DNA from 3 places in the Thalassotalea aquiviva genome. Region 1 is predicted to be linked to each of the others. Evidence: predicted binding sites of a transcription regulator. Region 1 holds the regulator's gene; each other region holds the start of a gene.
The links. The regulator sigma-54, encoded in region 1, starts transcription at its own class of promoters, with help from an activator protein. The targets are predictions, from matches to a motif close to GTTGGCACGNNNNTNGNNT.

Region 1 (3,291 bases):
TTTGCAAACACGCAAAGATTTAAACGCAGATCAACGACAAGAAAAGCTGGAAGCTTTGGTCGAAGAATTTAATATTGCCCACATCATAGATAATACCGGTCAAAGTTTATCTGGTGGTGAACGGCGCCGGGTCGAAATCGCTAGAGCATTGGCGGCCGATCCACAATTTATCTTACTTGATGAACCTTTTGCAGGTGTTGATCCGATTTCGGTTGGCGATATTAAAAAAATAATTTTACATCTTAAAAATCGTGGTATCGGGGTATTAATTACCGATCATAATGTGCGTGAAACTCTTGACGTATGTGAGCATGCTTACATCGTTAGCCATGGCGAACTTATCGCTGAAGGGGATGCACAGCAAGTGTTAAATAACCAGCAAGTACGTGATGTATACCTTGGTGAGAAATTCACGCTATAGTTATATAACAAACCGATAAAAAATGTATCAGAAACGTCAGGTTTAGCCTGAGTAAAATGGAAGTATTTCAAACATAATGAGACCTAGTCTTCAGCTCCGAATGGGGCAGCATTTAACGATGACACCTCAACTGCAACAAGCGATAAAGTTGTTGCAGCTCTCCACGTTGGATTTACAACAAGAAATCCAAGAAGCCCTTGATAGCAATCCTTTACTTGAAGTCGATGAAACACAACCAATGGACAGCAACGGTGGTGATGAGTTTGACAAAAAAGTCAGCGAAGAAACAGCGCACGCTAACAGCGACAGTCACGATGATGCCAATATCAACTCCGACGAAGTCAGTACATCAGAACAACTCAGTTCAGATGAAATCCCCCAAGATCTTAACGTCGATACAACGTGGGAAGAAAGTTTCAGCGCTGGGGTATCAAACACCGGACTAAAGTCGTCTTCAGATGATGAATACACCTATCAAGGCGAAACAACCGAGTCAATTAGAGATCACTTACTTTGGCAGATGGAGTTAACACCATTTTCAGACACTGACCGCACCATCGCGGTGGCGATTATTGATGCCATTGATGACAGTGGTTATTTGACCATCACAACCGAAGATGTGTTGGCAAGCCTTGGCGATGACGAGGTTGAACTTGACGAAGTTGAAGCGGTATTAAAACGCATTAACATGTTCGACCCGATTGGCGTGGGCGCTCAATCAATCAGTGATTGCTTAATTATTCAGTTAAATCAGTTTGACTCCAATACCCCATATTTAAAAGAAGCCAAACAAATCATTAAAGATCATATTGAGCTTTTGGGTAATCGTGATTATCGCCAATTAATGCGCAAGACTCGCCTTAAAGAACCACAACTGAAAGAGGTTATGCTGTTAATTCATAGCCTTAACCCTCGACCAGGTGATGTTATTGTCGCCAATGATGAGCAATACATTGTACCCGATGTAAGTGTGTTTAAGAAAAATGGCCGCTGGGTTGTTGAACTTAACCCAGATACCGCACCAAGGCTTGGGATAAATCAGCAATATGCTTCTTTGACTAAATCGAGAAACACCGATGAAAGCCAATTTGTGCGTTCCCATTTGCAAGAAGCTAAGTGGTTTATTAAATCCCTTGAAAGTCGAAATGATACCTTATTAAAAGTGTCAAATTGCATTGTTCAACGCCAACAAGCGTTCTTTGAACATGGCCCTGAAGCAATGCGTCCGATGGTTTTAAATGATATTGCTGAAGCAGTAGAAATGCACGAATCAACAATATCTCGAGTCACCACTCATAAGTACATGCACACCCCAAGAGGTATTTTTGAATTAAAATATTTCTTTTCAAGTCATGTCAGTACAGAAAACGGTGGTGAATGCTCTTCAACCGCGATACGAGCCTTGATTAAAAAGCTCGTCGACGCTGAGATCCCAAGCAAGCCATTAAGCGACAGTAAAATGGCGCAGTTACTTGCCGATCAAGGCATTAATGTTGCACGCAGAACGATAGCTAAATATCGAGAATCTTTGGCTATTCCACCTTCTAACCAACGTAAAAGCTTATTGTAGCTTTGAATAAAAGGAAAACGCTTATGCAAATTAATCTATCTGGGCATCATGTAGACGTCACCGACTCTATGCGCAACTATGTTGAGTCTAAGTTTGAAAAATTAGAGCGGCATTTTGATCATATTAATAATGTTCAAGTGTTTTTAAAGGTTGAGAAGTTAGAGCAAATTGCCGAAGCAACTTTACATGTTAACGGTGGCGAAATATTTGGCTCATCATCCGATCAAGATATGTATGCTGCTATTGATGCACTTATTGATAAATTGGACAGACAGGTTTTAAAATACAAAGCCAAACTTACCAAACATTAATTATGAATTTAACAGAATTACTCACTCCAGACTGCACCGTGTGTGCAGTCCCTGGCACCAGCAAAAAGACCGTCCTAGAACACATCAGCAAACTGGCCAGCCAAAAAATAAGAACAAGCAGTGAAAAAGAGTTACTCAATACGTTATTAAATCGTGAAAAGCTTAGTAGTACAGGCATTGGTAACGGCATTGCCATTCCTCACGGGCGTTTAGATAACGCCGACAAAGTCGTGGCCATTTTATTAACAACGGCAAAACCGGTAGAGTTTGATGCTATTGATGATAAACCGGTCGACATTTTTGTTGCGCTATTTGTTCCAAGCCAGCAATGTGAGCGTCACCTTGAAACGCTTGCCAGCATTGCCAAACGTTTTAGTGAAAAAGAATTTTGTCGCAAGATACGTCGTTGCCAAACGTCGGATCAACTCTATCAAACCCTTATCGCTTGTTAGCAGAGCATTATGAAACTTATCATTGTCAGTGGCCGTTCAGGGTCAGGTAAATCCGTTGCATTACGCGTATTAGAAGATTTAGGCTATTACTGTGTTGACAACATTCCAGTTAATTTATTACCCGCTTTAACCCACACCGTCATCAACGATTATGAAAACGTTGCCGTATCTTTGGATGTTCGTAACTTACCAAGTAATCCTGAAGACGCCAAAGAAATCATAGACTACTTACCTAAGACGGTTGAGTTAAGCATTTTATATCTTGATGCCGATGATCAAGAGCTGATCAGACGCTTTAGTGAAACCCGTCGTTTGCACCCGCTTATTCGCAAGAATATGGCGCTTGATCAAGCCATTGAAACCGAAAAGAAGCTATTAGAGCCCGTCTCAAGCCGAGCCAGCTTATATATCAATACCAGTAAGCTAACGCCCCATCAACTCGCCGATCTCGTCAGAGAGCGTATTTTAGGCAGTAAAACGGGGTCTATGGTCATCGTATTGGAATCATTTGGTTTTAAATATGGGGTACCGACGGAT
Region 2 (3,291 bases), 160 kb from region 1:
TCGCTACGAAAAGCAGAACATCAGCAAAAACTATCAGCCAATATTGTGCAAATAAATGATTTATTAGATGAAGCGCATTTTCTCTGGCAAAAGGACGGCAGCCTTGGTGATATAGAAGCACAGCATGTTGAAGCGGCGCTGGCGGCCAAAGATAGACGAACTGGGCGTCTTAGCGAAACTTGGTTACAAGAAATAAAAGAAAAGCAGGTGTTAATTTCAACGCAAGGTGAAGAGGTTGGTCGCGTCAATGGTTTAACCGTATTAGAAATCGGTGACAGTGTTTTTGGTACCCCAGCCAGAGTCTCGGCCACCGTATATGCTGGGGCTCAAGGAGTTACCGACATTGAACGAGAAGCTGAGCTCGGCAAATCAATTCACTCGAAAGGGGTGTTGTTGTTAATTGGTTACCTAGGTCATAAATATGGTCAAAGTTTTCCCTTATCGATTTCTGCCAACATAGCGATAGAGCAATCATATGGCCATATTGATGGCGACAGTGCGTCTATGGCCGAATTATGTGCGTTAATTTCTTCCATTACCCGATTACCGATTAAGCAGTCAATTGCAATGACCGGTTCGATAAACCAACATGGTGAAGTGCAATCGATTGGTGGGGTAAATGAAAAAATTGAGGGTTTTTACCGTCTTTGTAAAGATAAGGGCTTAACGGGGGAGCAAGGGGTTATTATCCCAAAAACCAACAAACTTAATTTGATGCTCGCTCCTGAGGTGATTAACGCGGTTGAGCAGGGAGATTTTACTATTTACGCGGTAGAAAACATCGATCAAGCGTTGGAAGTTTTATTTGACCAGCCGGCGGGTGAAATGAAGCGAGATGGCACTTATTCAAGACGCTCTATTCATGGTCAAGCTTTAGATAAGTTGTTGTATTTATCTGAAATGATTAATGGTTCAGAGGGTGATTAGAGGACGTTAATATGACCTTGTTTTGGATATTGATACTGGTATTTTTAGGGGTGATGGTGATGGTTGTTGTCGGCGAAAAATACGGAAAACCACTTGCCGTGAAAGAGCAGCAAAAATACAGCAAAGTGATTATTGTCTTGGTTTTTGTGGTGCTGATCAGTGCGTTAATAAAAGCCATGTTGTAACCGTCTGGCGGGGAGCTAATTTGCCTTCTTGAAATCAACCAAAATGCAAAATGATTAAATAAGCGAAGAGCAACGCCGGTCTGTTTTTATATTTTGACCAAAAAGTTGTGTATCGTACTAAGTAAATTTTACTTCATTACGGGGTTTTGTTTTTAATTCCTTTAATATCAATGCTTTGGTGTTTTTGGCGCGAACTTTGTATATATAGGTTTTTATACATACTTACAGGGAAATTTATGTTTAAACAAATAACTTTATGCGCTCTTTCTGGTTTTATGTTGTCTGGCTGTGTTGTGCACATTAGCGCGCAAAAAGCCGATGTTCAGCTAGAGCAACGCTTAGCTCTAGCAACAAGCGAAATTCAATCTTTAGAGATAGAACAAGGCAGTGGTGATATTCATATTGAAAGTGCCGAAGTGGATGAAATTCAAGTCACCGCAAAAGTTTATACCACCAAAGAGCGTAATTACCAATTGAGTCTAAGCAAGTCGAAAGAGCAAGCCGTACTTGTCGCTAAGCATCATTCAAGCAGTGGTTTTTGGCATGGCGATTCGCCCAGTATTGATTTATTCATTCGTCTGCCTAAAGAGTTATCACTTGCAATTGATGATGGTTCAGGTTCTATTTATATCCATAATATGGCTAACTTTGTTGAGATTGACGATGGCTCTGGCAATATTGAAATTAACAACCTTGATGCTGATTTAATTGTTGAAGATGGCTCAGGCGCCATTACCATTTCTCAGGTTAGTGGCGATTTGGATGTTACTGATGGTTCTGGTGCTATCTCTATTGTGGATGTTTTAGGTGCTGTCACGGTTAATGACGGTTCGGGTGAATTAACGATTAAGCATGTTGGTGGTCAGGTAACCATTGAAGATGGTTCAGGAGACATCGATGTCTTTGATGTTGGTGGTCTTAATATTACCAATAGCGGCTCTGGAAGGTTAAAAGTTGAAGGTGTTAAAGGAGAGTTTAATATCGACAGCTAATCCTTAAGATGCATAAAAAGGCCAACGCTCTGGCTAATTTATGCACGCTTTTGCACTCATTTTTATTGTTTACCTATTGGCTCTGCAGAATATCCTGCAGAGCTTTTTTATCGCTTTGATAACCGATAATAGGCAAGAAAAGAAGCATAGATATAAATTCATTTAGGTGAAAATATATTCGATTGCATTGATCCATTAACATTTTTCTTACGTTATAAGGGTGTTATTGTTTATTTATGATAATACTCCTCTTGCTCTGCTGTTTAAGCAGAGCATTTTTTAATGCCAAAACGCCCCCTGTGCCCCCCCTATGCCCCCATATTCGTTTGTTTTATATTCTTATTTTCTCAAAGTAACGAATATACCTTAATTGCTTTAATAACCAAATCGGGATGTTTTAGCGGTTTTAAAAAATTTTTGTAAATTTACTCCAAAATAGATAAGTTAATGATATTAAGGCTAAAAAGTGATTAAAATTACATCTTGTTTACGTAATTTTACAGACAGTTGCTTGCATTAATTTTACAAACGGGTATGATGCGCAGACTTTTTGTACGGCTTTACGATTATGCCGACAGAAATTAATGCTATATTGCATATTTCACGAACAGATATTGTGGCTTAATCTTGGATTAGCGTGATTCGTGAACGGACCAATATATATACGTGGGTTTACATCCGCCAACTGACTTGCCTAGCTAACATTCGCTTAGCTCATGATCAAAAACAGTATTTGATCGCGCCATAAGTCTTCCGGTGGTTGACTCGATATTTTTCGCAGTGTTTATACCATCGACAGATCCTTGTTGGGTATTTTTCTGCCTTATTAGAAGACAATTTTATGACTGATACAAACATCGCCATGCCTGGCTTTGAAGCTTTAGGCTTGCCTGAATTTTTATTATCTGCAGTAACTGAAATGGGTTTTACCCATCCTACGCCAATTCAGGCACAAACCATTAAACCATTATTAAATGGTCAACATGTTTTGGGTGAAGCACAAACAGGTACAGGTAAAACCGCAGCATTTGGTTTACCGGCACTTGCCTTAATTGATCCTAGCATCCGTAAACCACAAATGATGGTGCTTGCACCAACTCGTGAATTAGCGATGCAGGTTGCCGAAGCTTTGGAAGCGTTTGCTAAAAACATCCGTGGCCTGCGCGTAGCAACGCTTTACGGTGGTC
Region 3 (3,291 bases), 1.1 Mb from region 1:
AACGACCACGATCTTGTAGGTTAAATAAAGCGTTGGTTAATGCTTTACCCGTTGCATTGGCAATCATTACACCATTGATACGTTGACCAATTTCGCCACCTTTGTGTGGACCATACTGTAAGAATGTGTGGTAAATTAGACCAGAACCAGAAGTTAAAGTCATGAATTCTGTTTGGAAACCAATTAAGCCACGGCTTGGCATAATAAAGTCCATACGAATTCGACCTTTACCGTCAGGTGCCATATCGGTTAATTCAGCTTTGCGAAGACCCATCTTTTCCATGATCGCACCTTGATGTTCTTCTTCAACATCAATGGTGACAGTTTCGTATGGTTCTTCTAACTGACCATCGACTTCGCGCATAATTACTTCAGGGCGAGAAACCGCTAATTCGTAACCTTCACGACGCATGTTTTCAATTAAGATACCTAAATGCAATTCACCACGACCTGAAACTTTAAATTTATCAGGATCGTCTAATTGCTCAACACGAAGTGCCACGTTGTGAACCAATTCTTTATCAAGACGTTCTTTGATGTTACGCGAAGTAACATACTTACCTTCTTGACCTGCAAACGGCGACGTGTTCACTTGGAAAGTCATGTTAATAGTTGGTTCGTCTACAGAAAGCGGTGGTAATGCTTCTACTTCGTTTGGACAACAAATGGTGTCTGAAATTTTTAGCTCGCCAAGACCTGTGATCGCAATGATGTCACCCGCTTGTGCTTCTTCAACTTCATGACGCTCTAAACCAAGGTAACCAAATACTTTACCAACTTTGGCGTTATGGATTTTACCATTTGCCGCTTCAACGGTTACTTGCTGATTAGGCTTAACTTGACCACGTGTAATACGGCCAACACCGATAACACCAAGGTATGAGCTGTAATCTAATTGAGACACCTGCATTTGAAATGAGCCGTCAACATCTGCATCTGGTGATGGTACTTGCTCAATGATGGTTTCAAACAATGGCGTCATGTCGCTACCTTCGGTTTCTGCATCTAATGACGCCCAACCGTTAATAGCAGAGGCATAAACAACTTGGAAATCCAATTGATCGTCGGTTGCACCTAAGTTGTCGAATAAGTCGAAAACCTGATCCATAACCCACTCAGGGCGAGCACCTGGCTTGTCGATTTTATTGATAACAACAATTGGTTTTAAGCCTTGAGCAAAAGCTTTTTTGGTCACGAAACGCGTTTGCGGCATTGGACCTTCTTGTGCATCAACAATAAGAAGTACACTGTCAACCATTGACATAACACGCTCAACTTCACCACCAAAATCGGCGTGACCTGGGGTGTCTACGATGTTTACTCGGTAGTCATTCCAGTTGATGGCAGTATTCTTTGCCAGGATGGTAATTCCACGTTCTTTTTCAATATCGTTAGAATCCATTACACGATCATCGATGTCAGTGCGAGCATCTAACGTACCTGATTGTTGTAATAGTTTGTCTACAAGAGTTGTTTTACCGTGGTCAACATGCGCAATGATAGCGATGTTACGTAATTTATCTAACACGTTTCTAGCCCTTCTCAGCCCCTAATAGAGCTGTAAAATTGAGTATAAAATTTTGATCGCGCGTATTATAAACTAATTCGAACAAATAAACCGAAATATTTGTTGTTCGAACTATCCCTCGTCGATGTCATGACGGGTCTGTTTATAATTTTGCGAAAGTCGTTAAATCATGGCAGATATTTAACAATAGACATAGTAAACTGGATGCCAACAGCAAAATAGTTAATAATCCTATGCACTAACTTTGGCTTAATATGGGTTCACTCAACCAGGTTGCACCAACAAAAAACACCTAAGCACCGAAATAGTGCAAAACATGTTGGGTGCAACAAAAAAAATCCATATTATTCAACACTTACAAAGTTGGCATGGTTTTAGCTTAAGAGCCAATAAGAAAAAAATTATACATTTTAATAATAACCTGCAGATATTTCGGAGACCTTCATGTCACAAGCAGTTTTAGATTTAATCCAAGATAACGACGTTAAGTTTGTTGATTTACGTTTTACCGATTCAAAAGGTAAAGAACAACACGTTTCAATTCCTCATCACCAAGTTGATGAAGACTTTTTTGAAAACGGTAAAATGTTTGATGGTTCTTCAATTTCTGGTTGGAAAGGCATTAACGAATCAGACATGGTATTAATGCCTGATCCAGCAACGGCTGTTTTAGACCCATTTACTGAAGAAGTAACTCTTAACTTACGTTGTGACATTCTAGAGCCTTCTACTATGCAAGGTTACAGCCGTGACCCTCGCTCTGTAGCTAAGCGCGCTGAAGAATACTTACGTTCTACAGGTATCGCTGACACTGTGCTTATTGGTCCAGAGCCAGAGTTCTTCGTATTTGATGATGTTAAATTCCACACAGATATGAGTGGTTCTTTCTACAAAATCGACGACAAAGAAGCTAAATGGAACTCAGGTACGAGCTACGAAGAAGGTAACCACGGTCACCGTCCAGGTGTTAAAGGCGGTTACTTCCCAGTTGCTCCAGTAGATTCTTCTCAAGATTTACGTTCTGCAATGTGTCTAGTAATGGAAGAAATGGGCTTAGTTGTTGAAGCGCATCACCACGAAGTTGCAACTGCGGGTCAAAACGAAATCGCTTGTCGTTTCAACACCATGGTTAACAAAGCTGATGAAGTTCAAATTTACAAGTACGTTGTTCACAACGTAGCTCATGCATACGGCAAAACAGCCACATTTATGCCTAAGCCACTTGTAGGCGACAACGGTACTGGTATGCACGTTCACCAATCTCTAAGCAAAGACGGTGTTAACCTATTCTCTGGTGACCTTTACGGCGGTCTTTCTGAAACAGCTCTTTACTACATCGGTGGTATCATCAAGCACGCTAAAGCGTTGAACGCATTCACCAATGCTTCAACTAACTCATACAAGCGTCTTGTGCCAGGTTTCGAAGCACCAGTTATGTTAGCTTACTCAGCTCGTAACCGTTCTGCCTCTATTCGTATCCCAGTAGTACCTTCACCAAAAGCAGCTCGTATCGAAGTACGTTTCCCTGATCCAACAGCAAACCCATACTTAGCATTCTCTGCTCTAATGATGGCAGGTCTTGACGGTATCAAAAACAAGATCCACCCTGGCGATGCTATGGATAAAGATTTATACGACCTTCCTGCAGAAGAAGCGTTGGCAATTCCTCAAGTTGCTTCATCACTAGAAGAAGCTCTTGATGCACTTGCAGCGGATAACGACTTCTTAACAGCCGGTGGTGTTATGGATTTAGACATGATCAA

Region 2: ACAY00_RS03080 (DUF4097 family beta strand repeat-containing protein) is a predicted target of sigma-54. The motif match lies at 1,296-1,314, and genes of this name have one in related genera.
Region 3: glnA (glutamate--ammonia ligase) is a predicted target of sigma-54. The motif match lies at 1,891-1,909, and genes of this name have one in related genera.

What each region holds. Positions count from the first base shown of each region.
Region 1 is NZ_CP166961.1:533,560-536,850, reverse strand. It holds gene lptB (LPS export ABC transporter ATP-binding protein) at 1-421, shown strand, start outside; gene ACAY00_RS02320 (RNA polymerase factor sigma-54) at 498-1,991, shown strand; gene hpf (ribosome hibernation promoting factor) at 2,015-2,302, shown strand; gene ptsN (PTS IIA-like nitrogen regulatory protein PtsN) at 2,305-2,754, shown strand; gene rapZ (RNase adapter RapZ) at 2,764-3,291, shown strand, end outside.
Region 2 is NZ_CP166961.1:695,988-699,278, forward strand. It holds gene ACAY00_RS03070 (AAA family ATPase) at 1-927, shown strand, start outside; gene ACAY00_RS03075 (hypothetical protein) at 939-1,112, shown strand; gene ACAY00_RS03080 (DUF4097 family beta strand repeat-containing protein) at 1,349-2,104, shown strand; gene ACAY00_RS03085 (DEAD/DEAH box helicase) at 2,946-3,291, shown strand, end outside.
Region 3 is NZ_CP166961.1:2,762,643-2,765,933, forward strand. It holds gene typA (translational GTPase TypA) at 1-1,528, opposite strand, end outside; gene glnA (glutamate--ammonia ligase) at 1,973-3,291, shown strand, end outside.